Regions from separate parts of the Hornefia porci genome, predicted to be linked through region 4. Evidence: riboswitches for the same ligand, from Rfam matches in the RefSeq annotation. Region 4 holds a riboswitch; each other region holds the start of a gene.

Region 1 (8,143 bases), 1.0 Mb from region 4:
TGTTCTTTTCCTGCATCTCCGGCCATTTCATCACAGCCTTGCGCAGCTTTTTTTCGGAGAAGTTTCCCCTGAGAGTCATGGAATGCTGTCCATGCAGATACAGAGAAGACAGATACTCCCCGAAGGACTGTCTTTTCAGCTGGTGTCTTATAATCGAAGGCTCTTCCAGCTCATAATCTATTGCCGTACCCTTCAGGGTTTCCCTTTTTCCTTCCCTGAACAAAACCTTCAGCGAATAGTTCTTTGTTACAGCATCCTCCGCCTGTTCCGCCGTCATGCCCGCAACGTTCACGCCGTTGATTCTCGTGCTCCGCAGGAAAATTCCCTTACAGTCTCTGTGGTACACAAAGCCGAGGGCGGCCAGTCCAAGCAGCAGCCCCAGTACAGTCATAATACAAAGATCTCGGAGGATTCTTCTGTCGTTCATTCTTTTCATCCCTTTATCTGATCATATGCTTTCAGCGTCCGGACAGGACTTATGAAACCATACTCTGCTCATTTCATATAAACTCGTCGTATGTTTAGTTTACCCTATTACTATCCCGGCCGCAAGAAAAAAAGTACTAAAAGAGGCCGGCGCTGCCACGATTACACACGTGTGCGCCAGCCTCCCTCAGATGCTCTTTTACCTTATTCAGTTACTCAGGATCTTTAGTGCGATGCGGCCTTCAGATCCTTATTTCGCCTTGACCTTTACAACCTTGCTGTATTTGCTGTAGCAGGTCTTTCCGGCGATCTTCTTATATCCTCTGACCTTGAAGTAATAGGTTTTACCCTTCTTCTGTCCGCTCTTGACAGTGACCTTCACAGTCTTGCCAGATTTCGCGGTAGCCACGGCCTTGAAGCCTTTGGATTTCTTGGTGGAGCGATAGACCTTGTAGCCTTCCGCCTTAGAATTCTTCTTCCAGGAAACCGTGATCTTCCTGCCTTTGCCTGCCTTGGCTTTGACACCGGAAATTGAGCTCGCTGCGAGTTCCACCTTAGCCTTGTAGTCAGCATACTCCGCCTTGGCCCTGGCCAGTTCTGCCTTTGCTTTTTCCAGCTCTGCCTTTGTTGCATCACTGTCCTTCTTCATCTGGTCGACCTGTTCACTCATAGCCTTCAGTGTGTGTGCCACATAAAGCTTCTGAACGCTTTCGATCTGACCCAGGCCGGCGATCTGACCTTCTACCTTAAATCCTGCCTTTTCAAAAATGGTTCTCCAGGAATCCTCATCGGTCCCGTTCATATCGTTGTTAGCGTGGTCGCCGGCAACAACCATCAGAGGTCTCAGAACAACTCTGGAATATCCACCGTCTTTTACCTTCTTGAGGACAGCGGAAACTGCATTATTAGGATCATTGCGTTCTTCCCCTTCAACGGTTCCGACGAACGCATTCTTGTAGCCGAGGCCGGTCATCGCTGTCTGCATCTGTGTGTAGGTGATATTTGCCGCATGTCCGGTTCCATGACCCATGAACACGTAAGCAGTGTCGCTGTCGCCGGTCAGCGCGCTGACGTCTTTTCCGTCGTCTTTTACTGCTGCTTCTGCGGCAGTTCTGGCGACCGCGGTCTTGTCTTCGTTGATGGTGTCTGCGGAATCGCCTGCCATGCCCAGCAGCGGCTCAGCGAAGGTGATCGTCACGCCGTCCCATTTGTTCTGTTCAACATCCCGTTTGATCTGGTCATATTCTTCACCGTTCATCAATGTGGTCGGCTGAATAATCAGATTGGTGACGCCTGCCTCCTTAGCCTGGTTCATGGCTTCTCTGACAGTGTTGATCTTCTCTTCATCCCTGGCCAGGATGTGATTGATGATTACCTGAGATGTGAAGGCTCTTCTTACACTGTAGTCGGTGTAAGTCTTTGCCAGAGCTTTTTCGATTCCGCCGATGGTGGCAACACGGCTGTCAGTATAGCTGGTGCCGAAGCTGCAGACCAGGATTTCCTTCTTTTTGTCCGGTTTCGTATTCAGCGGATCGTCCTTGCTCGCATCTCCGGTGCTGACAAAGTAATCGGCTCCGCCTGCTCCCGGGTATTCATAGCCGAGCCCGTCCGGAATCTCCGGAACATTTTTCTTGTCCTCGTCAGACAGCTTATCATATGCATATTTCGCGATCTTCGCTGTCTTCTCTGTCAGAACGGCCTGCGCTGCCTGCTCCTCAGCAGTCTTTTTAGGATGGATATAGATTTCCCCGATCAGACCTGCAACCAGAAGAGGGCTGTCGTTGGCGTCAACATAGGCCTTTGCCTGCTCTTCTGTCATTTCAGTTTCAATCTTCTCTGTGGTCTCCTTCAGTGTCGCGTTTTCAACTCCGTCCTTCGCACTAACCGAGGCTCCGTCACCGGCGACAGTATCAAGTATCTTTTCTTTTTCATTGACTGTTACCGTTCTTTCATACCATGTCAGCTTTTTCTTTGAGTGGGTAGAGATGATAAATGATTTACTCAGGTCAATACCGGTTACATCCACAGTAAAGACCTGATAATTTTTGCCGTCGATCGTCTCCTGAGTCGGGTTGACCGCGCCGCTGCCGTATCCGTACAGGCGCGCAGCAGAAGCTTTTCCCACATAGTACTTGTCATAAGATGTGCTGTCGTCTCTGATGATCAGCGTCTTCTTGCCGCCGGATTTGACCAGAGTCGCAGAATCCGGCTTGAACATGCCTTCGGCTTTTACTGTCAGCTCCACACTGTTCTCATCACCGTCAGCCGCATATGTCTGAGGCGTCAGGATGATGCTGAAGGAGATAAGGATCAGTGCAGACAGAATCAGCACAGCCAGTTTTTTTAAACTACTCGTCATGTTTTCCTCCTCACAAATAAAACACCAATAGTTTTTTTAATGGCAATCAACGGATCGATTCATAAACTTCCTGCCACAAAATCCCTGCCTCATTCCTGTACCCGGGTTCGCAGAATTCTTTTTTGTCAATGAGAGAGATGTTCTCTGCGGCCCGCCGGATCTTCCTTTGTTGATCGCAAAAGAAAAACCCGCTTTGGAAAGCAGGCCTGACACGCCAAAAAATGGAAGAGCATATCCACATTCCGGCGATATTGGTGAAGCTTTCTCTGGAAGTCATTCCCCAATTCCACTCCCTTCAGCAGGTTTCCTGGCTCACAGGTAATACCGCACACCACGCCTTCTCAGATCCGCCGACGGTTCTGCGGATTTCACCGCTTTCATCGGTTCAGGATCCAATGGCTTATTGTGATGTACTTCCTGTTTACAGTGACCGAGTCGCTCAGGTATCTCACCTGATTCCCTTTTAACCACAAGGATTCTGCGGCACTGAACGGATTTCAATTGTCATTTTCTCTACTGAAATTATATCAACCGTTTCTGAAGGTGTCAAGAGGTGCGACGGACACACATGCTGGGCAAACAAAACTGATGCGGATTCCGGATTTCCCGGAGCCCGCATCAGTATATGGTTTCAGCTTACATCAGCTTCAGTCCAGCTCGAAGATCCCGTTGTAGAGAGCGGGTCTGTCGACAACGGCGGACCAGTTTTTGTCCCCGTATTCAAAGTGCCACCATTCGGAAGGCAGGTTGGTAAAGCCGGCCTCCAGCATGATATGATAGAGCAGTCTGCGATTGTCTCGTATGAGCGCCGCATCCGGCAGTCCCGCAGCCTCCTCTGTCTCGAAGAAAGCAGTCCTGGTTTTGTCGGTGAAGGCGTCGAAGCCGCATCCCATCTCCAGCTCTTTCCCGTCCGGGCCAACAAGCGTCAGATCGATAGCTCCGCCCGTGGTGTGCGCCGGCGGCAGAGTCCTGTCCGGAATAGGATTGGCGACGAATTTGCCGATGAAACGGTGCTGTTCCTCCTCCGACATGTTTTCCAGATGAAACTCCCGTATGATTTTGGCGCTGTATGAGACAAAGAGCTCCTCCTGCAGTGCAAAGGGTCTCCAGGCGTCCCAGATCCGGAAGCAGTATCCTTCCGGGAGGCTTTCCGCCGCTTTCTGCAGCATTTCATATACTTCCCTGCGCAGGAAACATCTCTGCTCCCCGTTTTTGAATCCGAGAACCGGATATTGCATCCGGATGTCAATTTTTTCGCTTTCCTTCACTTCTGTCAGCGGAGAGTCGATAAAGGCTGTCTTTGTGTATTGCTCCAGATCCGGAAGAACCGGAATCGGCGTTTCAGTATAACTCGCCATAATATCGCCCCCTCAGCTTTACGCGCCCAGAATTCCGCCGATAACAACGCCGAGATACGTACCGATAACGTAGCCGAAGGTTCCGACCAGCATAATCGGTCCGACCAGCTGACTCCAGCCCTGGGAAATGGCCATGCCGGCCGCGGTGGTCGGTCCTCCGATGTTCGCGTTGGACGCCAGGATGCAGTCCTCCAGGTCAAAGTGCAGCAGCTTGCCGCCGATGAAGCAGAACAGCATGTTGACGATTACCATAATCGCAGTGAACAGCAGCAGCGCCGGCGTCTGTGTGATGATCTGATAGATGGAGGCCGGAACGCCGATGACGAACAGGAACAGGTAGATGAAATAGGTACCGATTTCCTGCGAACCGTTCAGCTTTTGTACCTGCGTCTCTCCATAGGTGGCGACGATCATGGACAGCGTGGTGATCCAGACGTACTGAGAGCCGAAGAATGTATTACACATCTTCAGGATCGCGTTGTCTGTCGGGATGACATTGGCAATGCCCATGGAAATCAGGTTCGAGAAGAACACGATGACCACAGCGTAAGCCAGATTCAGAGCGATGTCCTTCAGCGAGATGTCTTTGCGGCTCCAGTAAGCAGCTGCCTGTGTCTGCGAATCGCCGAGCCCGTTCTTCTCCACCTCGTCGATGTGCGGATGGGTGTAGTGGCTGCGGAAGAATTTCAGTCCCGCGAACAAAATCAGGACGAAGAAGTACAGCGCCATCAGCAGATTGTCCGCAACAGTCGTCGCTCCGATGGTTCCGCCGCTCACCTTGAACTGCGTCGCCAGCGCGGCGAAGTTTACGCCGCCGCCGATATAGGAACCGGTCATCATTGCCGCTACGCCGGCTGCCTCAGGCACCGCGTCATGCAGCAGCTGATATGCCAGCAGTGCGCCCAGGCAGGTTCCCACCGCGCCGATCAGGAAAACGATCATGACGCGTCCGGTCTCCTTCCAGATCTTCTTCATGTTGCACTGCAGTAGCAGAAGAGGAATACCCAGCGGCACCGCATAGCCCCAGATGATATCGTCATACAGGGTGCTGTTCGTCGGCAGAATCCCGATGTTGGACAAAACCAGAGCGAAGATCAGTGCGATAATCGCGCCGGAAAGTTTGGACGCCCAGGTGTACCTCTGCTCCAGATAGATCGCCAGCGCCACACTGACGACCAGCACGAACAGCAGGGCCCATGTGTCGTCCGGTGAGATCAGCGACGGTCTTCCGAGCGTACTCTGAAAAAATGAATTTAACATAATAACTCCTTTCTGCACGGCTCCTCCGCCATCCGCCCCGGTTGAAAAAAGTCGAGCACAAACGGGAGGCGGCATGCGGCAGAAATCCGCGCCCGTGCCGGAAAACCCGGCAAGCTTTTATCTGTATTATCAGACTTTTACACGGATTATGCAATGAACTTTAGTTATAACTTTGGGATTTTTTTGCGGTTTCGTCAGAATTTATTCAATCAGGGACGCTGCGCGGGTTTCTCCGCACGGACAGGATATCAGTGATTGCGATGCCGGCTTTCGCGCATCCTTGCCGGCGACAGTCCGCGCGAAGGACATCAGTGCGGCACAATTAAACTGCGGGCAGCGCCGGGAAAAAATCCGGACAGTGATTTTGTTCCCCGCTAAAATTCCAGAATTCCCCAGACAAGCAGCCCCATATATGTGCCGAGAACGTATCCGATAATCCCCACCAGAATCGATGGGCCGATCAGCGACTTCCATCCCTTGCTCACCGCCATGGCCGCCGCCGTCGTCGGACCGCCGATGTTCGCGTTGGACGCCAGGATAATGCTTTCCAGATCGTAATGCAGGAATTTCCCCGCCACCAAACAGAACAGCATATTCACGCCGACGATAATCGCCGCGTAAAGGAGCAGGACGGGTGACTGGATGATTCCCGGCGCTGATGCGGGAACGCCGATAACAAAGAAGAAAATATAGATTAAGAATGTTCCTATCTCCTCTGTCCCGCGGATGCCTCCGAAAAATCGGGGCTTCACTGTGGCGCAGACCATGGAAATCGTGCTGAGCCAAATGTAGTCGTTTCCCAGCAGCGTGTTGAACATCATCAGAACCGAATTGCTTCTGGGAATCACCCGCCCAAGCATATCCGCCATGAAGAAGGAAATGCTGACGATCACAAACGCGGCGGAAACGGTCAGAGCGATGTCCCTCAGAGAGATTTCACGCGGACGGGCAAACGCCCCTTCGTACTCCTCCTCTCCGCCGTTACCGACGGAACGCTTCACCGCTTCTATATCGTCGATCAGCGGATGCGAAAACCTCTTCAGAAAAAAACCGGCGGACGGAATCAGCATCAGAACCAGGAAGCAGATAGCCATCATCGTATTGTCCGCCATTGTCGCAGAGGACATCGTCCCGGCGGAGACGCCGAGAGCCTTTCCCACGCCGGTAAAATTTACGGCTCCGCCGATGTAGGTCGCGGTGAATACGCCGGCCAGCTTCGCCAGCTCCGGAATATACTGCCGCAAAAGCCCGTATCCGATCATGGCGCCGCAGGCGGTGCCCACCGAGCCGATCAGGAAAATCCCGAGAATTCTCCCGGAGTCACGACCGACCCTGCGAATGTCACATTTCATCAGAAGCATCGGAATCGACAGCGGGACCACATAGTCCCAGACCGCGTCCCACACACCCGATTCCATCGGAATGATCCCGAAATTGGAAAGCGCCACCGCCAGCACCAGCGCAATCAGCGCTCCGGTGACCTTCGACGCCCACTGATATCTTTGTTCCAGCATAATCGCGGCAGACGCCCCCACGATGCAGATTGTCCAGAGCGCCCACGTGTTGTCCGCCCCCACCAGGGGGTCCTTCAGATTAAATATGTGTCCCCACATAAACAGTCGCCTCCAAGTCAAATATATGTCCCCGCTCAAACGGCCGCCGGGCGGGTCCGGTTCCCTCTGACCGGTTTTCTCCGGATCGGGCCCGCATCCTCAGACGAAACGGGCCGCCTGCCGATTCACTCCTCCGGTTCCTGAAAATCGATAAACATCCGCATCAGCTGGCTGCGCCGCTCGATTTCCAGCTTGGTGAAAATATTATGCACATGATGCTTGACCGTTCCCACCGTGATGAAGAGAGCGTCCGCAATCTCCTGATTGCTTCTGCCGCCCAGAATCAGACCCAGCACCTGCGTCTCCCTGCCGGTCATTTTGTAATAGCTGCAGAACTGTTCCATCTTCTCCTGCTCGTTCACAGGACTCCGCAGCGGTTCCCCGCCCTTTTCACGACTGAGGTTCCTCGCGATCGCACTGTTTTCCGCACTGGCGTCGATGCGGCGGATCCAGCGCACCAGCCAGACAGCCATCACAATGCTGAACAGGTAATCCACAGGATTCACCCGGTAACCGAAATCGAACCAGCCTTTGCCGTTCGCGAGATAGACCCAGATGTTCTCCACGAAAATCGCAGCCGCGAACCCCGTCGCCGCCATGCACAGCCTGCGGAAAACGCCGGCGGATTCTTCTTTGTTTCCCCGGGAGGAAACAACGCCGTATACAAATGTCGCAACGGCAGACAGGAAAATCGCCGACTGCCCCAGGGGCGCCAGCACGGTGAAGGAGGACGCATCGATGGCGGCAAACTCCAGACCCGCGCAGACGGCGAGAACAAAATACAGTCCGCCGCGCTCCTTCCGTCCCAGAAAATCGGTGACAAACCAGATATAAAAAAGACAGATCAACGCGTCTGCCGTGGTATTCAGGTTCAGATAAAAACGCCCCATCCCCTGCACATCCGCCTGGATCAGCCCCATATCGAAGGCAAAATTAATAACGGTCCGGACCAGCAGCATCAGAAACAGGAACCGGAGATCCCGGATCCAGCGCAGACCTGTGCTGCCCTCCGCCCGTGTGCATACCTCCATGACCTTCATGTAAAGGATGATGAATGCGATATTATAAATGTATACTAAAAAACCCTGCATGTCCGAATTATACCATACTTGCAGGGCTTTTACCAT
Region 2 (8,143 bases), 750 kb from region 4:
GCTTTTGCTGTGATATCCCACGGAAAGCTGTTCAAGTGTCAGATAATTCCCGTTCATCTCATCTGCCTCTCTTTCTGCTGACCATCATATAGATGACAATTGGTGCTCCGAAGACGGATGTCACGGTGCTGATGTTCAGCTCCAGCGGAGCGAAGGCAAGCCGTGCGATGAGATCACAGAACATGCAGAATACCGCGCCCATCACAAAGGCTCCCGGAATCACAACAATAGGCCTGGACGTGCCCAGAGCGCCCTTGATCAGGAACGGCACCGCGATGCCGACAAAGGAAATCGGGCCGGCAAAGGCCGTCACTGTTGCCGAGAACACGCTGGAGAGAAGGATCAGCACAATCCTGAACACACGAATATTCACGCCGATACTGCGCGCATAGGATTCTCCCAGCTGATAGGCGCTGATGGGCTTGGCGCAGCACAGTGTCAGAGCGAACGTGACAAACACCACGACAGCGACGATACGCACGCTTTCCCAGCTCATCCCGGAAAAACTGCCCTGAGACCAGCCGTGAAGATTCGCGATATCCGAGTCGCTGGCGAAGGTAATAATAAAGTCCGTGACAGCGGAACAGATGTAGCCGATCATGATTCCCGCCACCAGCAGCGCCGCCATATTCTGGATCCTTCGGGCAACCAGCAGAATAAAGCCCACCGACGCCAGAGAGCCGGCAAAGGCCGCCACAATCATCGTGTAGGAGGAAACCGTGGAATAATATTTCAGCGCGACGATCATAACAAAGGCTACAACCATTTTCGCGCCGGAAGAGATCCCCAGAACATAGGGACCCGCAATCGGATTCTCGAAGAATGTCTGAAGCAGAAATCCGGACAGCGCAAGAGCGCCGCCCAGTATGGCCGCCGTAAGTATCCTGGGGAGACGGATTCTCCATATAATATTGGTTTCCTTGATATCTCCCTGCCCGGTGAAAAGTATCCTGACGATATGATCCAGCGATATATGCACATTACCGGAATTGATATTGATCACAGTCATCACGCAGAACGCGGCGAACAGCAGTACGAATACCATGGTATAACGGCTGCGCCGCCGAAGGTTTTCGTGCTGAAAGCTTTCGGCGGCTGCCGGGAGTTCGGAAATATTTTTTTTCATAAATAACTACCTGTACTTCAAAAACTACCTGTACTTCCTCTGACTTTTTTCGCGTACACGGCCGAATCGGAGGTTCGTGTACTTTGTGCCGGCGTCACGGGATGCGACGCGGAGCAGAGGGCCCTCACTTCAGTTTTGTCAGGAACTTCATTTCGGACAGATGCTTTTGTGTCACGAGATAATGAAAGTCCAGAATCATATCACCGACGATATCCGTCCGCTGATACATCGATGCTCCCGTGGCGTAACACTGTCCGTTTTTCACCGCTTTGAACTTTTTCATAATCGGGTCCTTCGCGATTAAATCGTTCATGGAACGGACCGTGCTGTCGATGCTCCCGTTGTATACGATATAATCGGCGTCTGCGGCCGTATCGTAGAACTTTTCAATGGTCATCGGAACGGAGGTTTTTCCGTCGGAATCCGTCAGTTTCCTGAAAACATACCGGCCGCCGGCCATCTCGATCATCGTGGGAACGTAGTCTTTGCTGCTGCGCACCACTGCTTTTCCGTCCGTGGATATATAGAAGAAGGCTACAGTTTTCTCCGTATTCCTGAAATCGTCCAGAGCGGAAATTTTCTTTTCCTGTTTTTCAAAGAAGGCCTCAGCCTGTTTCTCATGTCCGGTCAGCGCGCCGTAAAGCTTGATCCACTCTGTGCGCCCCAGGGGGTTTGATTCGTAACTGGACCGGTCTACCATGACGGGGATTTTCAGATCTTCAATCATTTCTTTTACGTCCGGCGTATGATAAATCATCGTGGATTCAATGGCCAGACCGCATTTTTTGTCCAGCAGCAGCTCGTAATCCGGCTCACTGTATTTTCCGGCGTAAACAATTTTCCCTGCGTTCATCGCGTCCCGTACTGACCGGAAGGACCAGCCTCCCGACTTCAGCGAGGTCATGGAAATATTGTCCAGAGCGTCCATGGAAGAAAACAGCGCCATGGACGCGGTCGCCGCGAGATAGATGTTTTTCACCGGTTCGTGAAGAACCTTAATCTTTTTGCTCAGCTTTTCCGGAGCCTTCTTTCCCTTGGGCACGATCAGATACTTCGCATCGTCCTTAATGTCAATCAGCCTGTACCCGTCTTTGTAGTAGTAAACGTTGAATTCCTTCGCATAATCCAGCTTCATGGTCTTGCTGTAGGTCAGCCCGCTGATCTCCGGAGCGCCCGATGTGCCCGAAGCTGATTCGCTGTTTTTCGCGCCGCAGCCGGACAGCAGAAGCACTGTGGCGGTCACCAGCGCCAGAAGAAGGATCATTCCTTTCCTGAATCGGTTTCTCATCTCATCCTGCCTTTTTTATTTCTTTTCTGCCTTTACTTCTTTCTCAAAAATTTTCTGCGCTTTTTTCGCGCTGCCGTAAATCTCTCCGTAAATCCGGATCCATTCCTTCTGTCCCAGACGACTCTTCTCCTGCCGGGACCGGTCGAGGATGACCGGAATATCCAGCGCCGTAAAACGGGATTCCAGAGTCTCCAGTTTTTTCTGATCCGTTTCCGCCTGCTCCTTCTGCTTCGCGATTTTGTCCTTGTTCAGCAGAGTTTCCTTTGTCGTAATCTCCTCGGGAATCAGGCTCCCCGGCAGAACGGCCAGTCTGGTTTTCTTCCGGATGATTGTGCTGTACCGGGGCGATTCCGGCGTTTCGGCATAGGTGATGCGCCTGCTCTTTATCGCTTTCGTGACGCCGGAGGCAGTGACCTTTTCAGGCGTTACGCCGGTGAGACGGATGCCGTCGACCGCGTCCAGGGCGTCCAGGAACGACAAAGCAGAGTTCGATGCCACATAGCTTTTCTCCGCGGGGATCCTGACGATGATATACTGTTTGTCCAGACCGGCGGGAACGTCGAATTTCTCCGGAACCAGCAGATAACTCACGACGTTGTTTTTATAAAGAGCCTCTGTAATCTCGTGCTGGGAGCGGGCGACCGGTTTTCCGTCCTCGTCATACTCCACTTTACCGTCCTCCTTTGCGGACTTCTTCGCATTTTTCGTGTATTCCTCATACAGCGCGGTGTTTTTGCTGACGTCTATGCTCAGCAGGGAAACGCCGTGGTTATACCGGAAGATCCGGAAGTATTTCGCATACCTGGTTTTCACCGTCGACCTGTATTTCAGCCCGGTAATCTTCGGAGCGGACCTGCTCAGCGAGAGTTTGGCCTTCCGGGCGTCCTTTGCGGCTTTTTCTGCTTCTGCCCGGGCTTTTTTCGCAGCCCTGGCGCTGACGGCTTTTTTTACATAGATTGTATAGCGGACCCAGTGAGGCTGGGACATGGCTGTGGTGCGTCCGATGATGGTATTGTTGGCGTTCAGTTTCACCGGAATCACAAAAGTGGAGAGTCCTCCCCCGCTCCTGGAATAAACCTTTCCGTTTGCCTTGAGACGGTCGTAGCTGCTGCTTCCGAACACGATGGTCGCATAGGCTTTTCCGCCCGTTACCGTGATTTTTCTGCATTTAATGTAGGCGAGACGGCCGGAGCCTCCTGACCAGCTGAAGGAATCCGGAGTGTATACTCCGTCCTTCAGTGAGGTTCTGTTGTTGACCGCACCTGTGCTTTTCTGGCTGTCGTCTTTATATTTGGATACCTTGTCTTTCTTTGTGCTCTTCCTGAATTTTGTCTGTTTCCCGCTTGTGGCGTATTTGTCTTTCTTTTTCTTTGTCTTAGGAGCTGTCGTCGAGGTGCCGGAGGAAACAGCCTTCGCCCCGCCGCTGTAGAAGATAATAGTATGTTCAAACCAGCTGTTCAGCTTCCTGGAATGAGCGGAAACCGTCAGATTCTTATCCAGAGCGGAAACCGGCAGCGTGTAGGTGTAGTATCCGTTAACCACCTTCGCCTTGATCCACCGGGTTTTCGGCGCCTTCGCCGCATCCAGCGCGGTTCCCATGTACAGATAGTCGTAGCCTTCTCCGGTCAGCGTGACGGTTGCAGTCATGGTCTTTTTGCTGCCCTCCCCTTTAACCGTCAGAATACTGTACTTGGTTCCGGTTTTCGGATAGAGGTAGAACATGCGGTTATCGGTGTCAGACTTCACCTTCCAGGTTCCTGCCTTCAGGTCTTTCGTCTCTGTCGGTACTGTCGGATCCGATGGCGACGGGTCGGGATCCTGTCCGCCGGAAGGCTCCGTATACTTCCCGGAATTCACGCTCATCCGAATGGTGATAGAATAATTGATCCAGTGCGGATCAGACATTCTGACGGTTTTCCCGATGATGGGATTGGCCGTGTTCAGCGCCACCGGAACAGAAAAGGTCGAGGTCTTTGCCGCGGAATCTGTTACGCCGCTGTAAATTTTACCGTTTGCCTTCAGCTGTGTGTATTTATCGCTGCTGAACACAATCGTCGCAACAGCCTTTCCGCCGGAAATCGTAACCTTCGGACAGGTAATCGTCACTTTGTTCGTACCGCCGCTCACACTGAAGCTGTCCGGTACCCAGACGCCGTCCGCCAGATCGGTTCTGTTATCCACAGCAGGGGTGGCCGGATCGGACACCGGTTCACTTTTGTTCACGTGAATAGAATAATCAATATCGTTGACCTTCGACATCGCCGTGGTGGTTCCGACAATCGCTGTATCCCTGTTGAGAGCGACCGGAACTTTTTTGAACAAAGACCCGTTCGATGTGTCAGCCTCCGGCTCGTAGGTCTTTCCGCCGGCCTGAAGCTTCGTATAAGATTTGCTGCTGAACAGAATGTCGGCATACGCCTTCCCGTTCGTCACCTTAATCGTCGGAACCGTGATTTTCACTCTTCCGGTTCCGCCGGTGAAGGAAACGCCGTCCGGCGTGTAGATGCCGTCATCCAGCGTCGTGCTGTTGTCGATGGCGGAAGGTTCTCCGGTTTTCGCAGTCTGATTCTGCGCTGTCTCCTTTTCTCCGGAGGAAGCCGTCTTGCTGCTGCCGGACAGGTTTTCCGATGTATCGGATGTTCCCTGCTGCCCGCTTTCGCCTTGTCTCGCCTGCTGCCGCACGGAGCCGACTGAAGAAGCTGCTGACGAGCCGTTTGAGGAATCGGAGGCTGCTGTGCTCCGGTCTTCCTGCTGTGCTACTCCTTCCTGTTCAGACCGGCCCGCCTGATTGTCTTCCGCAGACGAGGCTTTTTTGTTTTCTCTCGCCACGGTCTCCTGCTGCGCCGTCGCTTTCGGAGACGCACTCCCGGCGCCTGCGGAATCTTCCGCAAACGCAGCGGCAAGCTGCGTCAGAACGAGCGCAGCGATCAGCAGGAAGGATAACGTGATTTTGTAATACTTTTTCTTTTTCAAAACAAATTCTCTCCTTCTCATCATTTTTTCCTCGCTCAGCACGGCGTTCAGCTCCGGACAGAGCACTGCGATATCTCAGGGCAGCAAAAAACCCACTTTTCTCTGAAGAAGCGGGTACTTGTATGAAAAACTTCAGTTATAATACATGAAAATCTGTTGCAGCGGAACAATGATGCGATGTATCTAATGTTTCATCATGTTATTATTACAGGCACACTCTCTCCAGAAGCATTTCGCCGATAATTCTGATACAGCAGGTTTCCTGACTTGCAGATCTTCGTTCCCCCGCGCCTTCTCAGCAGCATCGAAATGACGGTGACAGCCGGAACGCCGAAGCATTGCGGCGCACGCTGTCTGTGCCGGATGTATGCTGCCAATGGCATAGTACGGGAGAACTCCCTGTTTACAGTGACCGGATCGTTCGGGATTCACACCCGATTCCCTTTTAACTGCGGACTGCCGTCCGCGGCACTGTACCGACATATTTAATTCTACATAAATTATAGCAATTGCCCCGCGTTCTGTCAATGACTACCCGGCGGAGGGGCGGTTATCTGCTCTGCGGCGGAGCGGCATCCGCGGCGGTATCTGCGGCGTATGCGTTGCTACGGCGGCGGTGAATCTCTGCAGTGAGTATGCGCGGGTCTCGCCTCTCCCCTCTCCGGTAAAGCCTTTGCAGACAAAGAAGATTTTGTAGTTTTTGTGGGTTAATTATTAACCTGCAAAACCTGCAAAACTGTCTTGTCGGTATAAAGTATCCGGAAAAGACTATGAGAGCCTGCCCCGGGATTGGATCTTCCTGATTGGATCCCCCTTACGATATTTTCTCATAAATCTGATCGATAAACCGGTTGACTCGCTTCCGGAAGATGAAGCACAGCAGCAGAATCACGCCGCAGACAGCGCCGATCACGATCATTCCCCGGTAATTCCCTTTCATCATCATATCGCCGAACAGCAGACAGCCGCACAGTGCCGGAATTCTGCCGACGAGTGAGAGCAGCAGAAAGGCACGGAATTTCATATGAGAGATTCCGGCGGCGTAGCATACCAGATCCTTCGGAATTCCCGGAATCAGGTAAATCAGGAACGTCAGGATATACGCTTTTTCGCTGTTGAAGCGGCTTACATATTTTCCCATTCGCTCCTTTCCGAGAATCAGTTCAAGTCCGTCCTCGCCCAGAAAACGCGCCAGATAATAGGAAACGGTTTCTCCGGCCGCGCAGCCCGCCAGCGTCAGGATAAGTCCCGGGAAAAAACCGAACACCGAACCGGCGGCAAACTGAAAAACCTCTCCCGGCAGCACACTGACGACAATCTGCAGAATTTCCGCCGCAAGATAGATCAGAACACTCTTGATGCCGAATCCCCGCAGATAATGGATCACATCCGTGTAGCTGCGGAATCTGGAAATCACATCCCTCTGACAGATGATGATATAAATCGGCAGGGCGACGACAATCGCGATAAGAACCGCGAATTTAAGTATCGTCAGAGCGCGGCGCAGCCGCTGCCCCCTGCTTTTTTTGTCGCTCATACACAAAGTCCCCTTCCCTTCAGAAGTCCCTTCCGGTACAGCCGGTTCAGAGAATTCATGACGCCGAGTTTAGAATGCTCATACGTCAGTCCTCCCTGAAAATAGACGATAAACGGTTCACGCATCGGCCCGTCAGCGCTGAGCTCGATGGAGGAACCCTGCACGAACGCGCCGGCCGCCATGACCACAGGATCCTCATATCCCGGCATGGCCCAGGGCTCAGGGCGCACAAAGGAATCCACCGGCGCGGCCGCCTGAATGCCTTCGCAGAAGGCCACTACCGCCTCGCCGCTTTCCAGGCGGACTGCCTGAATAATGTCCGATCGCACCGTCTCCGGTTCCGGGCAGACCCCATATCCCAGCGCGGAATACGCCTGCCCGCAGAGCAGCGCGCCCTTCACCGCGCTGTTCACCACAGAAGGTGCCAGAAACAGTCCCTGCAGCATCGCTCTGGTCTGTCCGAAGGTCAGACCGCACTCCGCACCGATACCGGGACAGGTCATTCGATAGCTGATTTTTTCAATCAGGTCCTCCCGACCGCACACATAGCCGCCGGACAGCGCCAGTCCGCCGCCCGGATTTTTAATCAGTGAACCCGCGATAACATCCGCGCCCACTTCAGACGGCTCCCGGATATCCGTAAATTCCCCGTAACAGTTGTCGACCATGCAGATGATGTCCGGGTGCTCTTTGTGTACAAAGGACGCCCACTCCGCAATCTGCGGAATCGTCAGTGCCTTTCTCCAGCTGTAGCCCGTTGAACGCTGCACGCAGACCATTCTGGTGGAGGGACCGATCGCCGCCGCGACGCTGTCCAGATCAATGCTCCCGTCCGCCTTCAGTTCCACCTGCCTGTATGTTACCCCGTAATCCGCCAGTGAACCCTTTCCCCTGCCCCGGATACCGATGACCTCCTCCAGAGTGTCATACGGCCCGCCGCTGCAGTAGATCAGCTCGTCTCCCGGCCGAAGAAGCCCCATCAGCGTGATGGCAAGCGCATGAGTTCCGTTTACAATCGTAGGACGCACCAGCGCGGCTTCCGTGCCGAAAATTTCAGCATATACCCGCTCCGTCGCCTCTCGGCCGGCATCGTCGTAGCCGTAGCCGGTCGTCCATCCGAAATGCATATCCGCGATGCGGTTTTTCTGCAGGGCGGACAAAACCTTGTACTGATTGTATTCCCGGATTTCGTCCTGTGCGGAGAACCGCCGGGACAGCT
Region 3 (8,143 bases), 230 kb from region 4:
CTGCTGCGGTTGCGGCGGTCCTTTTTTCAGGATTGGCAGGCACGCTGAATGTGAGCCGAATGTGCGGGGGGCGCCGGGTATGCGGGCGCACCGGAGACGTCGGAGCATCGAACGCGCAGGGTGCATCGGGTGCACCCTGCATATTCACCCGGGTGTCATTCCTGCGATTCGCTTTTCTCCGGTTCAGCCTGCTGCTCCCGGTGCTCGGATGCGATCCGGACAATCTGATCATATTTGTCCAGTATCTTCGGATAGTTCTCGTGAACGTGCGGGAACATGCATCCGCTGCAGTCCTTGAACCCGTTTTCCGTGTACCTGAAATTTCCTCCGCATTCCGAGCCCAGGGCGTAAAGCGGACAGTAGCAGAAGAGGCAGTTGAACTTCTCCGGCCTGCTTGTATTGTGGCAGGGGAAAAATTCACATTCTTTATGCTGGAAAAAGGTAAACTTTTTCTCCAGCAGCTCTTTGATTTCTTTGTCTGTCATAATAAACCTCCATGTGATTTCTACTATATCAATTCCGGATAGAATCGTCAAGCGGAGGAAATTGACAGAACACGGAGATGTGTAGTAAGATAAACAGTGCCGGTTCATTGAGTCCCGTCGGACTTGATGAGCGCCGGATATTGCAGATATTCAGCGGCGCCGGCGGGTGACGGAAGAAAGGAAATGCATGTTTAAAGACGGAATCGGTGAAAGTTCCGAGTTTTCAGGGCTTCATCCCTGGGTTAATCTTATCTATTACATACTGGCCATTGGAATAACGATGTTTTCGCTGTCGCCGTGGTTCCTGGCGGCGACCTTTGTGCTGTCATGGACGTACTCTGTCCTGCTGAAGGGACGCGGAACCGTGAAGCTGAACCTGATTTTCAGCTTCTGGACGCTGGTGCTGATGGCGGTGATCAATGTTCTTTTTACTCATGAAGGCGTCACCGTGCTCTTTTATCTCAACGACAACGCAATCACGATGGAGGCGTTCATCTTCGGACTCAGTGCCGCGGTAATGCTGGTGTCAGTGATCATCTGGTTTGTCAGCTTCAATGTGGTCATGAGCGCGGACAAGCTCATTTTCATCTTCGGGCGGGCCGCGCCCGTGCTGGGTCTGACTTTGTCCATGATATTCCGCTATGTGCCGCTCCTGAAGGACCGTTTCGCGGAGATCCGCATGGGGCAGGCCTGCTTGACCGGAAATCAGAAGAAGAGCAGAGCCGCACGGATCCGGCAGTTCGGGAAGGAACTTTCCATCCTCGTCTCGTGGTCGCTGGAGTCCTCCATTGAGAGTGCGGATTCCATGGAGGCCAGAGGCTACGGCCTGCGGGGGCGCACCAGCTTCCATCTTTATCGGTTCACAAAGAGAGATCTGCTGCTTCTGCTTGTGATGTGCGGTCTTGGCGTCGTCGTCATAGCGGGCGCGGTTATGGGAAAAACGACCGTCTGGTTCTACCCGGAGTATGTGCTTCGCCGGTTCGACCTGATGACGGGGCTGACGCTGGGCGCCTATGTGCTGCTTCTGGCGCTGCCGATTCTTATCGATATCAGTGGGGAGGTCCGATGGAAACGATCCGGTTTGGCAATGTAACATTTTCATATCCGCTCTCTGACAGTCCTGCGCTGGACCGCGTGACCTTTGAGGTGCATCCGTCGGAGTTTATTGTAATATGCGGAAAATCCGGCTGCGGCAAGACGACGCTGCTGCGGCACATGAAGAAAAACCTTATTCCCTATGGAAGAAGAGAGGGCTCGGTCACCTACGGAGGTACCGAGATTTCCGCGCTGGACGATCGCAGAAACGCGTCCGAAATCGGCTTTGTGCAGCAGAACCCGGACAATCAGATCGTCACGGACAAGGTCTGGCACGAGCTGGCGTTCGGACTGGAAAGCCTGGGGCTGGACAATCGGACCATCAAACGCCGCGTGGCTGAGATGGCCAGTTATTTCGGGATCCAGGCCTGGTTCCGCAGAGACGTGAGCCAGCTGTCCGGCGGGCAGAAACAGCTGCTGAACCTCGCGTCGATCATGGCCATGCAGCCGAAACTTCTGGTCCTGGACGAACCGACCTCGCAGCTGGATCCTATCGCCGCGTCAGAGTTCCTGCGAACGATTTACAAAATCAACCGGGATCTCGGAACTACCGTTATCCTTTCGGAGCATCGTCTGGAGGAGGCGTTTACCATGGCCGACAAAGTCCTGGTCATGGATCGGGGAAGAATCATCGCATATGACGATCCCCGGCGCATCGGACGGCTGATGTCCGGTAACGGAGGCGGCAGCCGCCATCCCATGTTCTACGGGCTTCCTTCAGTGACCCGGATTTTCTATTCCGCAGGCGGAGAGGGCGAGAGTCCGCTGACCATCCGTGAAGGAAGACTCTGGATCGATGAGGAGATGCGCCGGGCCGGGAAGGAACCGGAAAAAGGGATCCCTCTCTGGCAGAAGGGAACCGGGAAGGAAGAGAAACCGCGGAAAATCAAGGATCCGGCAATCCATATGGAAAATGTCTGGTATCGTTACGACCGGAACTCCCAGGATGTCCTTCGGGGACTGACGATGGATGTGGAGAAGGGGCAGCTCTTTTGTATCCTCGGCGGAAACGGCGTAGGAAAGAGCACAACGCTGAAGGCAATCGCCGGGATTGTAAAGCCTCAGCGCGGAAAAATTGAGGTGAACGGCCGTCTGGCTATGCTGCCCCAGAACCCGCAGGCGCTGTTCACAGAGATCTGCGTGGAGGACGAGCTGCTGGAGGCCCTGCATGACGAAAAAGGTACAGACGGGGAAAAAGTGAAGAAGGTTGTGGATATGCTCCGGCTCATGGAGATCGAACATCTCCGGAAGGCACATCCCTACGACCTGTCAGGAGGTGAGCAGCAGCGACTGGCGCTTGGGAAGGTTCTGCTGGTGGATCCGGATGTGATTCTTCTGGACGAGGCCACCAAGGGTCTGGACCCTTTCTTTAAAATCGCCCTTGCGAAGGTTCTGAAGAAGCTGACCGATGCGGGCAGGACTTTGTTCATGGTGTCTCATGACATCGAGTTCTGCGCGGAATACGGCGACTGCTGCGCTATGTTTTTCGACGGAGGAATCGTGTCGGCCGGACCGCCGAAGGAGTTCTTTCCGGGAAACAATTTCTATACGACGACGGCGAACCGCATGGCGCGGGATTACTTCCCTGAAGCTGTCACATGGGAGGAGGTGGCGAAATGCGTCGGGGATTCGATCTGACTCAGTATGAGGCCGCGGCCAGAAAACGCACCGCCGTTTCCGCATTTCTGATTCTCGGCGTAATTCCTGTTACCGTGCTGGGAGGAAGCTTCCTGCTGGGCTCGGATCTGTATATGGTTGGCAGCATCCTGATTGTGATCTATACGATGATTCCGTTTTTCATGGTGTTCGAACGGCGAAAGCCCAAGGCCCGGGAGATCGTCCTGATCGCGATGATGGCAGCTCTGACTGTTGTGATTCACCTCTTCTTTCATCTGACTGTTCCGATTCAGGCGGGGACGGCCATGATAATCATCTCCGGAATTTCGCTGGGACCGGAGGCGGGTTTCCTGATCGGCGCACTGGCGCGGTTCGTCTGCAACTTTTATATGGGGCAGGGACCATGGACGCCGTGGCAGATGTTCTGCTGGGGGCTGTTGGGATTCCTGGCGGGGCTCGCCTTCAACAAAGTAAACTACGAGGAGATCCGGGATCGGGGATTCCGTGACGAGCTTGCCTCGCGAAGCCTGCGGATGGTGATGGGGCCGGTACTCTGCATCGCCTTTGCGCTGGCGGCGGCCTATATCTGCTATCTGATCTGGCCGGGAAAAGACCAGACATTTTTCGGCTGGCGGCTTTACGCGTTCGGGGTGGCCGGTCTGCTGGGAGGTCTGCTGGTGCAGCGGAAACGACTCTCCGTGGACGGACTGACCATGGCTCTGTTCACCTTCTTTGTGACATTCATCGTGTACGGCGGAATCATGAATATCTGCGCGATGGTGACCTCAGCCGCCATGCCGGGCGGGCGGCCGGTGAGCCTGAACACGCTGCGGATTCTCTATATCTCCGGAGCACCCTACGATGCGGTTCACGCCGGCGGCGCCGCGGTGTTCATCTTCTTTTTCGGAGATATGTTTATCAGGAAGCTGGAAAGAATCAAGATCAAATACGGGATTTACAGGTGACGATATGGAGAGGCAGATTTTTCTGGCGACGTTTTCCGACGACGCGCTGAAGGTGATAAAAAAATACGGTATCGGCATTGAATTCAACCAGTTCTGCATTTCTCAGACTCTGGATGAGGACAAAATCGACCGGACGATAGCCGCGATGCAGAAGGAAATGAAGGAATGCGGCGTTTCGGACGAGCGCGGCGCGATTGTTCACGGTCCCTTCACCGAACTCTGTCCGCAGTCTATCGACCCGCTCTTTGTGGATCTCGCCATGAAACGCTTCGAGCAGGCCTACGAAGGCTGCCGGCGGCTGGGGCTGAAACGTCTGGTAGTGCATTCCGGATTTATTCCGCTGATTTATTTCCCGGTCTGGCACGTGAAGCAGTCAGTGAAATTCTGGAGCAGATTTATGGAGGACAAGCCGGAGGACTTCACCCTTTACATTGAGAATGTGCTGGATTCAGAGCCGGAGTCGCTGACGGAAATTGTATCGCAGATAGACGATCCGCGTGTGAAGCTCTGTCTTGATGTGGGTCACGCCAATGTGGTGACAGAGCCTGAGTACAGCGTCACGGACTGGATCCGGATTATGGGCCCCCGGCTTGGGCACTTCCATCTTCATAATAACGACGGAAGCAGCGACCAGCACAGACCTCTTACCTCGGGAAGCCTGAACATGAAGGAAATCCTGGCGGCAATCGACGATTACTGCGATCCCTCTGCGACACTGACCATAGAGAGCAGGGAGTGCGACGAGAGCGTCGCCTGGCTGCTGAAGCAGTGATGGAATTTCCTCTTGACGAAAGGGGAAATATCCGATACAATTAAGGTGCAATTGAAAATGCGTTTCGCGTTCTTCCACACGGAAGCTAAGAGGGAATCAGGTTGAACGCCTGAGCGGTCCCGCCACTGTAGTTGGAGAGCTGTGTCGCAGGATGCCACTGGGAAACCGGGAAGGCGCGGCCGGCGATGATCCATAAGCCAGGAGACCTGCGCGAAAGCGTTTCTAATCGGCGGTGAACCGATGGTAGAAACATATGCATCAGCGAATACGGGCTGTGGGCAGAACCACAGTCCTTTATACTATCTGAGGATAGTGCGGATTACGGGGAGCCCCAATTGCTTTTCATTCTTTTTTCATTTTGAGGCAGGCCCCGTCACCCTGCCTCGTTTGCTGTAGCAGGAAAGAATCGGAAAGCGCAGGAATGTTAGAAAGGGGAAGAGTTATGGAAGATGAACTGTTGAGAAAGGCAAAGAGAAGGAAAATCAGGACGATCGCTGTTCTCGTGATTGTCGCACTTGCGGCAACCTCGGCGGTTTTCGGTCTGAGCATTAAAAGCGCCCGGGCGGAGAAGGCGAAGGCGACAGCGGCGCAGGAATCCGCGGAGACTCAGACCGCGTCCGATTCCGGTACGACGGAGAAGAAATCAGCGTCCTCGAAGGAAAAGAAAGACAAGGCCGCCGTGAAAAAGGTGGACGAGCTGATCGCTGCGATCGGCGATCCGGACAAGGTGACGCTGGACAGCAAGGACGCCATTCAGAAGGCGAAAAAGGCGTATGACAAGCTCAGCAAAGACCAGAAGGAGATCGTGGAGAACAAAGAGGTTCTGACCGCGGCTCTGGAGAACTACCGGAAACTGGTTAAGGAGAAGAAGGCAGAAGCGGCCAAGAAAAACGGCAGCTCATCGTCTGCAGCTGCCTCGGCTGCAAAATCCGTGACCATCAGCATCGAATGCAGGGATCTTGCAAATGATATGTCCCGGCTGAAGGACCCCGCCAAGAAAAAAAATATTCCTTCAAGCGGCGTCATTCTGTCAGCCACAAAGTATCAGTTCAAGAGTGGTGAAACCGTTTACGACGCGCTGAAGTCCGTCTGCAGATCCCGCGGCATCGCGTACATCAAGAAGGACGCGGGCGCTTATGACGGCGTGTATATCAGTTCCATCGGTCATCTCGCGGAATTCGACGGCGGCAAGAACAGCGGCTGGCTGTACTACGTGAACGGAGTCACGCCGAATTACACCTGCTCCAAATACAAGCTGAAGAATGGCGATGTAATCAAGTGGCACTACACCGTCAATTACACAAAGGAGTAGATAAATACGCCGCAGGCGCAGCGGCGGCAGAATGCATCGACAGAATAAGAGAGAGGCGAGGAGCGCCGCCGGAGCATCGCGGAGGCGCTCCGGCTCTTTTTTTGTGCTAAAGGCAGAGCAAAGACAGAGTAAATGTGATAGAATAGTAAGTGTCTGTTCACGCATCAGGCAGACAAATGAATGGAGAGTAACGAATGAGTTTTGAAAATCTGAATTCCAGGCAGCAGGAGGCGGTGCGTCAGCTGGAGGGACCGCTGCTGATTCTGGCGGGCGCGGGTTCCGGCAAGACAAGCACCATGACCCACCGTATCGCTCATATGCTTGAAGAGGGGATTTCTCCGTACAGCATACTGGCGGTGACCTTTACCAACAAGGCCGCCAGGGAAATGCGGGAGCGAGTGGAGGATCTGGCGGGAGACCGGGCGGGATCCATGTGGATCATGACCTTTCACGCCATGTGCCTTCGCATTCTGCGGGTCTATCCGGAGGAAGCGGGGTATGAGCCGAACTTTGTCATCTACGACGGCACTGATCAGAAGACCCTGGTGAAAAACATCCTGAAGGAAAACGGGATCAGCGACCGGGAATTCGCGCCGCAGTATCTGCTGGCGGTGATCAGCGACCAGAAGGAGAAGGGCGTGGATCCGGAGCAGTACCGGGAGACAATGGAGAATAATTATAAAACAAAGGCGATTTACCTGGTGTACAGAGAGTATCAGAAGCGGCTGAGGCAGAACAACGCGATGGACTTTGACGATATTCTGCTGAACACCGTGAAGCTCTTTGAGCGGAATGAGGAGATTCTGCTGCGTTACCAGGAGCGTTTTCAGTATATCATGGTGGACGAGTATCAGGATACGAACCATATTCAGTACCGGCTGATCCGCCAGCTGGCGGACCGGCACCACAATCTGTGCGTGGTCGGGGACGACGACCAGTGCATTTACCAGTGGCGCGGGGCGGATATCCGGAACATCCTGGACTTTGAATCGGATTTTCCGGAGGCGAAGGTCATCAAGCTGGAGCAGAACTACCGGAGCAAGGGGAACATTCTGGACGCGGCGTATTCGGTAATCCGCAACAACCGCGGCCGAAAGAGCAAGAAGCTGTGGACGGACCGTGACAGCGGCGAGAAGCTTCGCTATTACAGGGCGAATAATGACCATGAGGAGGCGGCGTATGTGGCCCGGCAGATCGGATATATGAACCGCGCCGGCCGGCCGCTGACGGATTTCGCGATTCTGTACCGGACCAACGCCCAGTCACGGCTTTTTGAGAGCGCTCTTTCCCGGGATGGAATCCCGTACCGCATTTTGTCCGGCATGCGTTACTATGACCGGAAGGAAATCAAGGACATCATGTGCTATATGCGGCTTGTGGTCAATCCGAAGGATGACCTGTCAATGCGGCGCATCGTGAATGAGCCGAAGCGCGGCATGGGCGACAAAACCGTGGAGAAGGTCATGGGCTTCGCCGCTGTGAAGAACAAAAGTCTGCTGGAGGCGCTCAGCGATCCTGAGGTGCAGGACACGCTGCCGGGCAAGGCGTATGACCGGGTACGGGAGCTGACGGACTGCCTGAACCTCTGCCGGCAGGAACGGACGAACCTGAAGGTTTCCGACATCTATGACCTGCTGCTTACGAAAACCGGATATCTTCCCGCACTGGAGGAGACCGGCACCGTCGAGTCGGAAGGACGGATTGAGAACCTGATGGAGTTCAAATCGGTAATTTACGATTATGAAAAGGGAACCGAAAATCCCTCCATCGAGGAGTTCATGGAGCAGCTTACACTTGCGGCTGAGGTGGATAACTATGACGAGCATCAGGACACGGTGACGCTGATGACGATGCACAGTGCCAAGGGGCTTGAGTTTCCGGTGGTCTTTCTGCCGGG
Region 4 (8,143 bases):
AAAGCAAAAAAATCCAAAAATGTGGCAGACTCCGCGTCAATATTTTACATATTTTACCATTTTGCTCGGAGAAATATATTCATAGTATAAATTTTGCGTCATATTTTCGTTAAACCACGGTACGAATGACTAATTTTCGATACTCCAATTTTAAAATATATGTCATACATAGTAAAAATGCTATGAAATCTGCCACATTTCTCGAAAAAAACCAAAAATGTGGCAACTCTGACCATCATCTAACCTGTACCTGACTTTAACTCCGGCATCAGCCGTTCTTGGCCGACAGTCTCCAGGCTAATCCGAAAATAATTCAAAAATAATCCGAAAACAATTGAAAAAGACAGCCGGAAAAAGAGGCTGTGCATCAGCATTTTGTTTTGCCAGATGCCGCAGCCTCCTGTTTATGCATATTCCGATGTTTAATTTCGGCCCTGCCCAGTTCCGCATGTTAATCTGCGCTTTCTCCGGTCTTGTTGCCCACCTGTGCAGCAAATCCGATTAAATTCTGTCAACTTCGCCGGGTTCGGCTACATTTCCTCGCGGACTCGGCTACATTCCTTCGTCGTGCTCGTCCGCATTCCTTCGCCGGGCTCGTTATCATCGTCGCAGAGATCGCGAAGATTGCGACAATTATAGAGACAGAAAGGGCTGCTCTCGCAAGGTTCGCATTCCCTCGCCGGGCTCGTCATCATCGCAGTTATTTAACCTTTACGGTTTTGGTTGCGGAGAATTTGCCGAAATAGTTTTTGCCGCCGACTGTCTTGTATGCGCGGACTTTGACGGAATACTTCTTTCCTTTCTTCAGGTTCTTAATGGTCTTTTTTGTCAGCTTGGTGTTGACCTTGGACCACTTACTTGAGCCCTTCTTCTTATATTTGATCTGATATTTCGCGCCTTTAATCTTTTTCACGGAAACGGTGGCTTTCTTTGTTCCTGCCTTAAGCCCGGTAATCTTTGCAGTCGCGATTTTCGGAGCCCTGACAGTGACAGTCGACGCCTCGCCGAAGATTTTGCCTGTAATATCTGCGCCGGTCCAGCTCTTAATATTGACGGTTCCTGTCGGCGCAATTGTATAGGTACCCGGCTTTGTCAGAGTAAACGTCGCTGCACCGTTCTTGTAGTATGTCTTGACGGCGGTCAGTTTTCCGGTACTCTTATCGACTGTATTCAGCGTCGCGGCAGCCGGCCTGATGGTGCTGCCGCTTCCGGCGTCATACACTGAGACCTTTGCCGTGATTTTCTCGCCTGCCGTCGCGGTGTACGCGGTCTTTGTCAGATAACTGTACTGGTCCGAGTAGTTTTTGTCGCTGTAGGCTCCCGCAAAAAGCTTGTCTCCGCTCTTCACCGCGATTTCAGAAACGCCCTTCGCATTATATTTGCCGTTTGTAAAATAGTATCCGACGATATCATGCCCGAACTGCTTTGTGACCAGCGAACCGTAGTCGGTTCTGGAGAGCCCGAGATACTCCGTCACCTTGTCTTCTCCGTATTTCTGAATGGTCGCCGCGACAAGGACGTCAGCGTAGGACACACCGTCCGCCTCCACGGTTTTCAATTCCGGGAAATACTTCTCCGCCAGATCGCCGGTGGCCGTAACCTTCTCATTTACCATATCATACTGATTCGGAATGCCGGCGCTGAACGTAACCGTCGCCTTCTGCGACGCCGTACCCTCCGCGAACGCCATTCCCGGCATAAACGCCATTACCATTGTCAGGGCGAGCACCGCGATCAGCGCTCTGGAAAACTTCTTCATAACTTGTCCTCCTCTTGATAACTACTTTACCTTCTTGTATACGATACCGGAATATGCTCCGTATATCTTCTTACCGCTGACTGTGCGGTATGCGCGAACCTTGTAATAATATGTCTTTCCTTTCTTAAGCTTCTGGTTGGTGTATTTCACGGAAGATGATTTCTTCAGGGTCGCAACGGTTTTATACTTTCCGGTTTTACCGGTGGCGCGAACGACCTGATAACCGCCGGCTTTAGACACCTTTTTCCAGCTCACGGTAATCTTCCTGCTTCCCGCTCTGGCTTTCAATGAACCCGGCGCCGGCGGCACGACCTTCACCTTGAGTGTCGACGAATTGCCCGTCACCGAACCGTCCATCAGCTCCGCGCGAATCCGGAAGTAATAGGTTTTCCCTGTTTTCAGACTTCCGACGGCCGCCGATGTGGCGCTGTTCTTTGCGGTCTTCACCTTCCTGTAAGTTTTTTTGTCTGTGCTCTGGTAAATGACATAGGATTTGACATTCTCCCGCGGCGACCAGGACAGCGTGACCGACTCGGTCGTCTTCGGCGCGGATTTCAGACCGGTCACTGCCGAAGTGCTCTTGCCGCTGCCGATGGCCATGATGTCGCCGGCGTCATTTTTGTAGTACAAATTCCCGTCCGCGTCGCTCACAACCGGCGAAATGCAATACTGCTGCAGGGGCGGTATAAAGGTCTCGCCCTGAGCCGAGACACTCAGGTCGTCAGTCAGTTCTATGTAATAGATTCCGCCCGGCGGCCGGTTGTAGGTGGAGTAGATGCAGATCTTTCCGCTGTTTCCTGTGGAGATCAGCATTTCACCCTGTACGTTTGCGGGAGCCTTCACTGTTTTCACAATCTCCATCTTATCCTTGTCAATCGCGTAGATGTTCCCGCCGTTGCTGCCTATGTAGAGGTTATCACCGCTGATAAGCGGCGTATTGACGGAGGGAGCTATTTTGACCTTTCCGGTTTCTGTCAGACTCGTTCCTGAAACCTTATACTTTGTCAGATAGCCGACCCCTGTGCTGTCCCAAGACATGGATGTGGCAGTCTTGGAGGCAACATAGACACTGCTGCCGTCAGACGCCGGGGTGGAACGGATGGTCATGCCCTCTCCGGCATTCAGGACCCTGGTGACAGTTGTTCCTGTCTTCGACGCGATGTAGAGGTTCCCGCCATCGCTTCCGAAGACCACAGAATCGCCCACCTCGCAGGCTCCGTCCCAGTAGTACCCTTCTTTGTCATACTGTCCCTGCTCCCAGGCGAGGGAAAGGTCTGAAAGCTTCAGTGCGAAGTACGTTCCGCCCTCGGTACTGTCGTTCCAGGTTCCGCCGTAGATCCGGTCTCCGATGATCTTCAGCGGTCCCTCGTTCTGTCCTTCAAATTTCTTGCTCTCTGCGAGCTTCTCAAGGTCGCTGCTGTACTTCACCACGCAGGAACCGTTCACAAAGACATATATGTTGTGGCTGCTGTCGATGGCGACCGGCGATGTACCAAAGCCCGCCGTACCGGGCAGCGTGCTTACGGCCAGCACCTTGCCGGTGTCTTTGTCCAGCTTGTACAGCTTCTTTCCCGCGACGAAGTATACATAATTTCCGTCCACTGCCGGCGGCGTCGGCGCGTTAGTGAAATCCATCGGCTTACCGGATGTAATGAAGCGCCATTTCAGATGGGTGTTCCAGGTTCCGACCGGCGTCTCAGCCGTTGTAACCGCCGCAAACGCACTGGCCGGCATCAGCATCGCGACTGCTATGACAAAGGTCAGAAGACCGATTGATATTTTTTTCTTCATTTACTCACTCCTCACTGAGAAAACAAAAGACCGCGGCTTTCGCCGCAGCCCGTTTTCACTGCTGTGCATTCTGCGTCGGAGTATACCGCTCCCGCAGAATTCCTTTCATGCAGGTTTCCTGGCTCGTGTTCTTCATCCTGACCCCGTCTTCCCGGAAATACCAGTGACTGCCCGTGCGGGCGGGGGCCGGACTCCCACTTACAGTGGCGGTACCGCGCAGGTTTCTCACCTGCTTCCCTCTCAGCGCCGCGTTCCGCGCGGCGAACATGAACTGACTTCTTCCATTATCGTACCCGTCTTCACAGAAAAAGTCAAATACTTTCATGTCACACCATCTTCGACGGGTCAACCCAGGCGTCGAAATCCTCCTCAGACACCAGCCCCAGCTTGAGGGCCGCTTCCTTCAGCGTCGTTCCTTCCTTATGCGCCAGTTTGGCGATCTTCGCCGCGTTTTCATATCCGATATGCGGGTTCAGCGCGGTGACCAACATCAGCGATTTCCGCAGATTTTCATCTATTCGCTCCCTGTTCGGGCGAATCCCCTCCGCACAGTTTCTGCGGAAGGAGTCGCAGGCGTCCGCCAGCAGGTTCACCGACTCCAGGAAATCGTAAATCATCACCGGCATGAACACATTCAGCTGAAAGTTCCCCTGCGACGCCGCCAGCCCGATGGTCGTGTCGTGACCCATGACCTGAACGCAGACCATGGTCATCGCTTCACACTGCGTGGGGTTGACCTTTCCGGGCATGATGGAGCTGCCGGGCTCGTTCTCCGGAATCGTGAGTTCGCCGATTCCGCATCGCGGGCCTGATGCCAGCCACCGGACGTCGTTGGCGATTTTCATGAGATCCGCGGCCAGCGCTTTCACGGCTCCGTGAACAAAGACCAGTCCGTCCTTACTTGTCAGAGAGTGAAATTTGTTTTCTGCGGTAACAAAATCCCTGCCCGTGATCCGGCTGACGGCGGCAGCCGACTCCTTTCCAAAATCTTTGTGGGCGTTCAGACCCGTTCCGACTGCCGTGCCGCCCAGCGCAAGCTCCCGCAGATAGCGCAGAGAGTCCCGCAGCATGGCGGCGTCGTGCTCAAGCATAGACCTCCACCCGCTGATCTCCTGACCCAGCGTCAGCGGAGTGGCGTCCTGCAGATGCGTCCGCCCCGTCTTGACGATGTCCATGTACTCCGTTTCCAGTCGCCGGAAGGTCTGCGTCAGGCACTCCACTGCGGGAAGCAGACGGTCCTCTGCGGCGCAGAGCGCCGCGATATGCATCGCGGTCGGGAAGGTGTCGTTAGAGCTCTGAGACTTGTTGACATGGTCGTTGGGATGAAGGAGCTTTTTCCCGGCGATTTCATTTCCGCGATTGGCGATGACTTCGTTTACATTCATGTTCGACTGCGTTCCGCTTCCTGTCTGAAAAATCACCAGCGGAAAATTCCCCTCCAGTTTTCCATCTGTAATCTCATCGCATACACGGCCGATTAACTCCGCACGCTCCGCGTCAAGCATTCCGAGCTTTTCGTTAGCCTGCGCCGCCGCCTTTTTCAGCACCGCGAATGCGCGGATCACCTCCGGCGGCATCCGGTGCGTCCCGATTTTGAAATTCTCAAAGCTTCGCTCCGTCTGAGCGCCCCAGTATCTGTCCGCGGGGACTTTTACCTCGCCCATCGTATCGTGCTCGATTCTGTACCGTTCCATTCGTCTCCCTCCTCATTTGTGTTCCGTGCTCCGACCTTCATCTTCGTGCTCCAGGCTTTCGTTCGGCTTTCATATCATGCTCCGAGCGGCACTGCGTATGCCTTATGCGGATTCCTTCGTGCTCCGGCCTGCCGCCCGGTTTTCGCATCATGCTCCGTATTTTCCCCAGGCCTCTTTTACCGCTGCTGCCACGCGCTCCACCACAAGGGGGTTGAATCCGTCCGGGAGCACGTAATCCGCTCTGAGTTCCTCCTCAGGAATTACGGCCGCGATCGCCCTCGCCGCGGCCTCCTTCATCTCCTCGGTAATCTTTGTCGCCCGGCAGTCAAGCGCGCCGCGGAAGATCCCCGGAAAGGCGATGACATTATTGACCTGGTTCGCGAAATCTGAGCGTCCGGTTCCCACAACCGCCGCACCGGCTTCTCTGGCCAGTTCAGGCATAATCTCCGGGACCGGATTGGCCATCGGGAACACGATGGGATCCTTCGCCATAGATCGGATCATATCCTGCGTCACGACGCCGGGTCTGGAAACGCCGATAAAGATATCCGCACCCTTCATCGCGTCCGCGAGAGAACCCGCCAGGTTGTCTTTGTTGGTCACCCTCGCCATGGCCTCCTGCTCCGGATTGTTATACGGCGCTCCCTCATAGATCGTCCCCCTGCTGCCGCAGAGAATGATATCGCCGAAGCCGAACCGCAGAAACATCTTTGCGATGGAAATTCCCGCCGCCCCGGCGCCGCTGAAAGCGATCCGCAGCTCTCCCGGTTTCTTTCCCGTGACCTTCAGCGCGTTCAGAATTGCAGCCGCGGTGATGATGGCAGTACCGTGCTGGTCATCATGAAATACCGGAATATCACATTTCTCAATAAGCCTGCGCTCAATCTCAAAACAGCGCGGAGCACCGATATCCTCCAGGTTGATACCGCCGAAGCTTTTGGAAATGTGGAACACCGTATCCACAATCACATCCGGATCCTTACTGTTCACGCAGATCGGCACCGCGTCGATATTCGCGAAGGTCTTGAACAGCGCGCACTTTCCCTCCATGACCGGCATTCCGGCCGACGGTCCGATGTCTCCGAGCCCGAGGACCGCGCTGCCATCTGTAATCACAGCCACGGTATTGCCCTTTCCCGTGTAGGTATAGGCCAGCGATTCGTCCTTACTTATCTCCAGGCAGGGCGCGGCTACGCCCGGCGTATAAGCGACCGACAGCTCATCCCGATTTGTTATCGGAGCTTTGCTTTCGACGGAAAGTTTCCCTCTCCATTCCGCATGCTTCTTCAGCGCAATTTCATTATAGTCCATAGTATATTCCCTTTCGTCCAAAAAGAAAAGGGCTGCAGCCTTCACGACAGCCCTCTGTTTCCATTATTTTCAGTCCTTCAATGTCTCAAGCCAGTTCTTCCCGACACGAATCTGGCGGCGAACCTCATCGGGAGCTGTCCCGCCGAAGGATTTTCTGGCGCTGACACACGCCGGAATGCTGATGTCGCCCAGCGCCTCCCGGCTCAGACGCGGATCGATGGCCTGCAGAGATTCCTCGTCCAGTTCTTCCAGCTGACAGCCGCGTTCCTCGCACGCCTTGACCATGTGACCAACGATATTATGCGCCTCCCGGAACGGAATTCCCTCCATCGCAAGATGCTCCGCGACATCAGTCGCATTCAGGAAGCCTTTTGACAGCTGTTTTTCAATCTGATCCATGCGGAATTCGGTTTTGTCCAACATCTTCGCGAATATCCGGATGCACGCCTTCCAGGTGTCCACAGCGTCAAACAGCCCTTCCTTGTCCTCCTGGAAATCTTTGTTGTAGGCGAGAGGCGTTCCCTTGAGCACGGTGAGCATCTGCATCAGATCGCCGTATACTCTGCCGCTCTTGCCCCGGAGCAGCTCCGCCATATCCGGATTCTTCTTCTGCGGCATGATGCTGGAGCCGGTGCAGAAGCTGTCGTCGATGGCGATATAGGAGAATTCCGAGGTATTCCACCATGCAAACTCCTCTGCCCAGCGGGAAATATGCGTCATGGAAATCGACGCGTCGCTGAGAAATTCAATCGCGTAGTCCCTGTCGCTAACGGAATCCATCGCGTTCTCCGTCGGCGCACGGAATCCCAGAAGCTCCGCGGTTCTGGCACGGTCTGTGGGGAAGGTGGTGCCGGCGAGAGCGCATGCTCCCAGCGGGCAGAGATCCATTCTTTCATAGGTATCCGTCAGACGCTCGATATCCCGACGGAACATCTGGAAATACGCCATAAACACGAATCCGACGGTGATGGGCTGAGCGTGCTGGATATGGGTAAATCCAACGGTAATCGCCTCCGCGTACTGCTCCGCCTTGCGCAGGATGACCTCCTCCAGCTCGATGAGTTCTGCCACAATGGTGCGGATCTGCTCCTTCAGGTACAGCCGCCCGTCCACCTGACACTGATCGTTGCGGCTGCGGGCAGTATGCAGTTTCTTGCCCACCTCGCCGATCTCCTCGATCAGGCGGCTTTCGATGCCCATATGAATATCCTCGTCCTCCACAGTGAATACGATTTCACCGCTGCGGATCTTTTCCCGGATCTTTTCCAGGCCGTCTATAATCTGTCTGCTCTCCTCTTCCGTGACGATGCCCTGCGCCGCCAACATGGTCACATGCGCAATGCTCCCGTCGATATCTTCATTATACATTCTCTGGTCAAACCCGATGGAAGCGTTGAACTCCTTCACGATCTGATCCATGTCCTTTTCAAATCTGCCTCCCCAAAGAGCCATATATGTTTACCTCCTGCAATTAAATTCGTTTATATTATACAACAAAAGGGAATATCATTCATCCTGTTTTTTGCTGTACTCCGCGATTTCACCGCATGTCGCGAACCAGACGTCCTTCTCTGACTGCATATGATCC

Evidence for each region. A riboswitch is a leader RNA that binds a small molecule or an ion and turns the genes downstream of it on or off. The one in region 4 is predicted to bind cobalamin.
Region 1: another riboswitch for cobalamin. It lies ahead of BHK98_RS09745 (sirohydrochlorin cobaltochelatase); the one in region 4 lies ahead of BHK98_RS05065 (fibronectin type III domain-containing protein).
Region 2: another riboswitch for cobalamin. It lies ahead of BHK98_RS01375 (TroA family protein); the one in region 4 lies ahead of BHK98_RS05065 (fibronectin type III domain-containing protein).
Region 3: another riboswitch for cobalamin. It lies ahead of BHK98_RS06135 (DUF4430 domain-containing protein); the one in region 4 lies ahead of BHK98_RS05065 (fibronectin type III domain-containing protein).

Annotation. Positions count from the first base shown of each region.
Region 1 covers NZ_MJIE01000001.1:2,082,785-2,090,927, reverse strand. Annotated here, with positions in the region: gene BHK98_RS09750 (L,D-transpeptidase) at 1-427, opposite strand, end outside; gene BHK98_RS09745 (sirohydrochlorin cobaltochelatase) at 677-2,785, opposite strand; cobalamin riboswitch at 3,066-3,291, opposite strand; gene BHK98_RS09735 (M15 family metallopeptidase) at 3,433-4,143, opposite strand; gene BHK98_RS09730 (DUF819 family protein) at 4,162-5,403, opposite strand; gene BHK98_RS09725 (DUF819 family protein) at 5,778-7,016, opposite strand; gene BHK98_RS09720 (LuxR C-terminal-related transcriptional regulator) at 7,142-8,107, opposite strand.
Region 2 covers NZ_MJIE01000001.1:313,525-321,667, reverse strand. Annotated here, with positions in the region: gene BHK98_RS01390 (ABC transporter ATP-binding protein) at 1-57, opposite strand, end outside; gene BHK98_RS01385 (FecCD family ABC transporter permease) at 59-1,126, opposite strand; gene BHK98_RS01380 (ABC transporter substrate-binding protein) at 1,251-2,414, opposite strand; gene BHK98_RS01375 (TroA family protein) at 2,430-5,387, opposite strand; cobalamin riboswitch at 5,623-5,878, opposite strand; gene BHK98_RS01370 (TVP38/TMEM64 family protein) at 6,202-6,924, opposite strand; gene BHK98_RS01365 (methionine gamma-lyase family protein) at 6,921-8,143, opposite strand, start outside.
Region 3 covers NZ_MJIE01000001.1:1,288,436-1,296,578, reverse strand. Annotated here, with positions in the region: gene BHK98_RS06160 (cysteine-rich small domain-containing protein) at 156-485, opposite strand; gene BHK98_RS06155 (energy-coupling factor transporter transmembrane component T) at 673-1,578, shown strand; gene BHK98_RS06150 (ABC transporter ATP-binding protein) at 1,551-3,218, shown strand; gene BHK98_RS06145 (ECF transporter S component) at 3,197-4,162, shown strand; gene BHK98_RS06140 (sugar phosphate isomerase/epimerase family protein) at 4,167-4,934, shown strand; cobalamin riboswitch at 4,984-5,162, shown strand; gene BHK98_RS06135 (DUF4430 domain-containing protein) at 5,377-6,246, shown strand; gene BHK98_RS06130 (ATP-dependent helicase) at 6,441-8,143, shown strand, end outside.
Region 4 covers NZ_MJIE01000001.1:1,061,427-1,069,569, forward strand. Annotated here, with positions in the region: gene BHK98_RS05060 (fibronectin type III domain-containing protein) at 701-1,759, opposite strand; gene BHK98_RS05065 (fibronectin type III domain-containing protein) at 1,781-3,550, opposite strand; cobalamin riboswitch at 3,642-3,835, opposite strand; gene fumC (class II fumarate hydratase) at 3,877-5,244, opposite strand; gene BHK98_RS05075 (NAD(P)-dependent malic enzyme) at 5,392-6,555, opposite strand; gene argH (argininosuccinate lyase) at 6,625-8,007, opposite strand; gene BHK98_RS05085 (polysaccharide deacetylase family protein) at 8,062-8,143, opposite strand, start outside.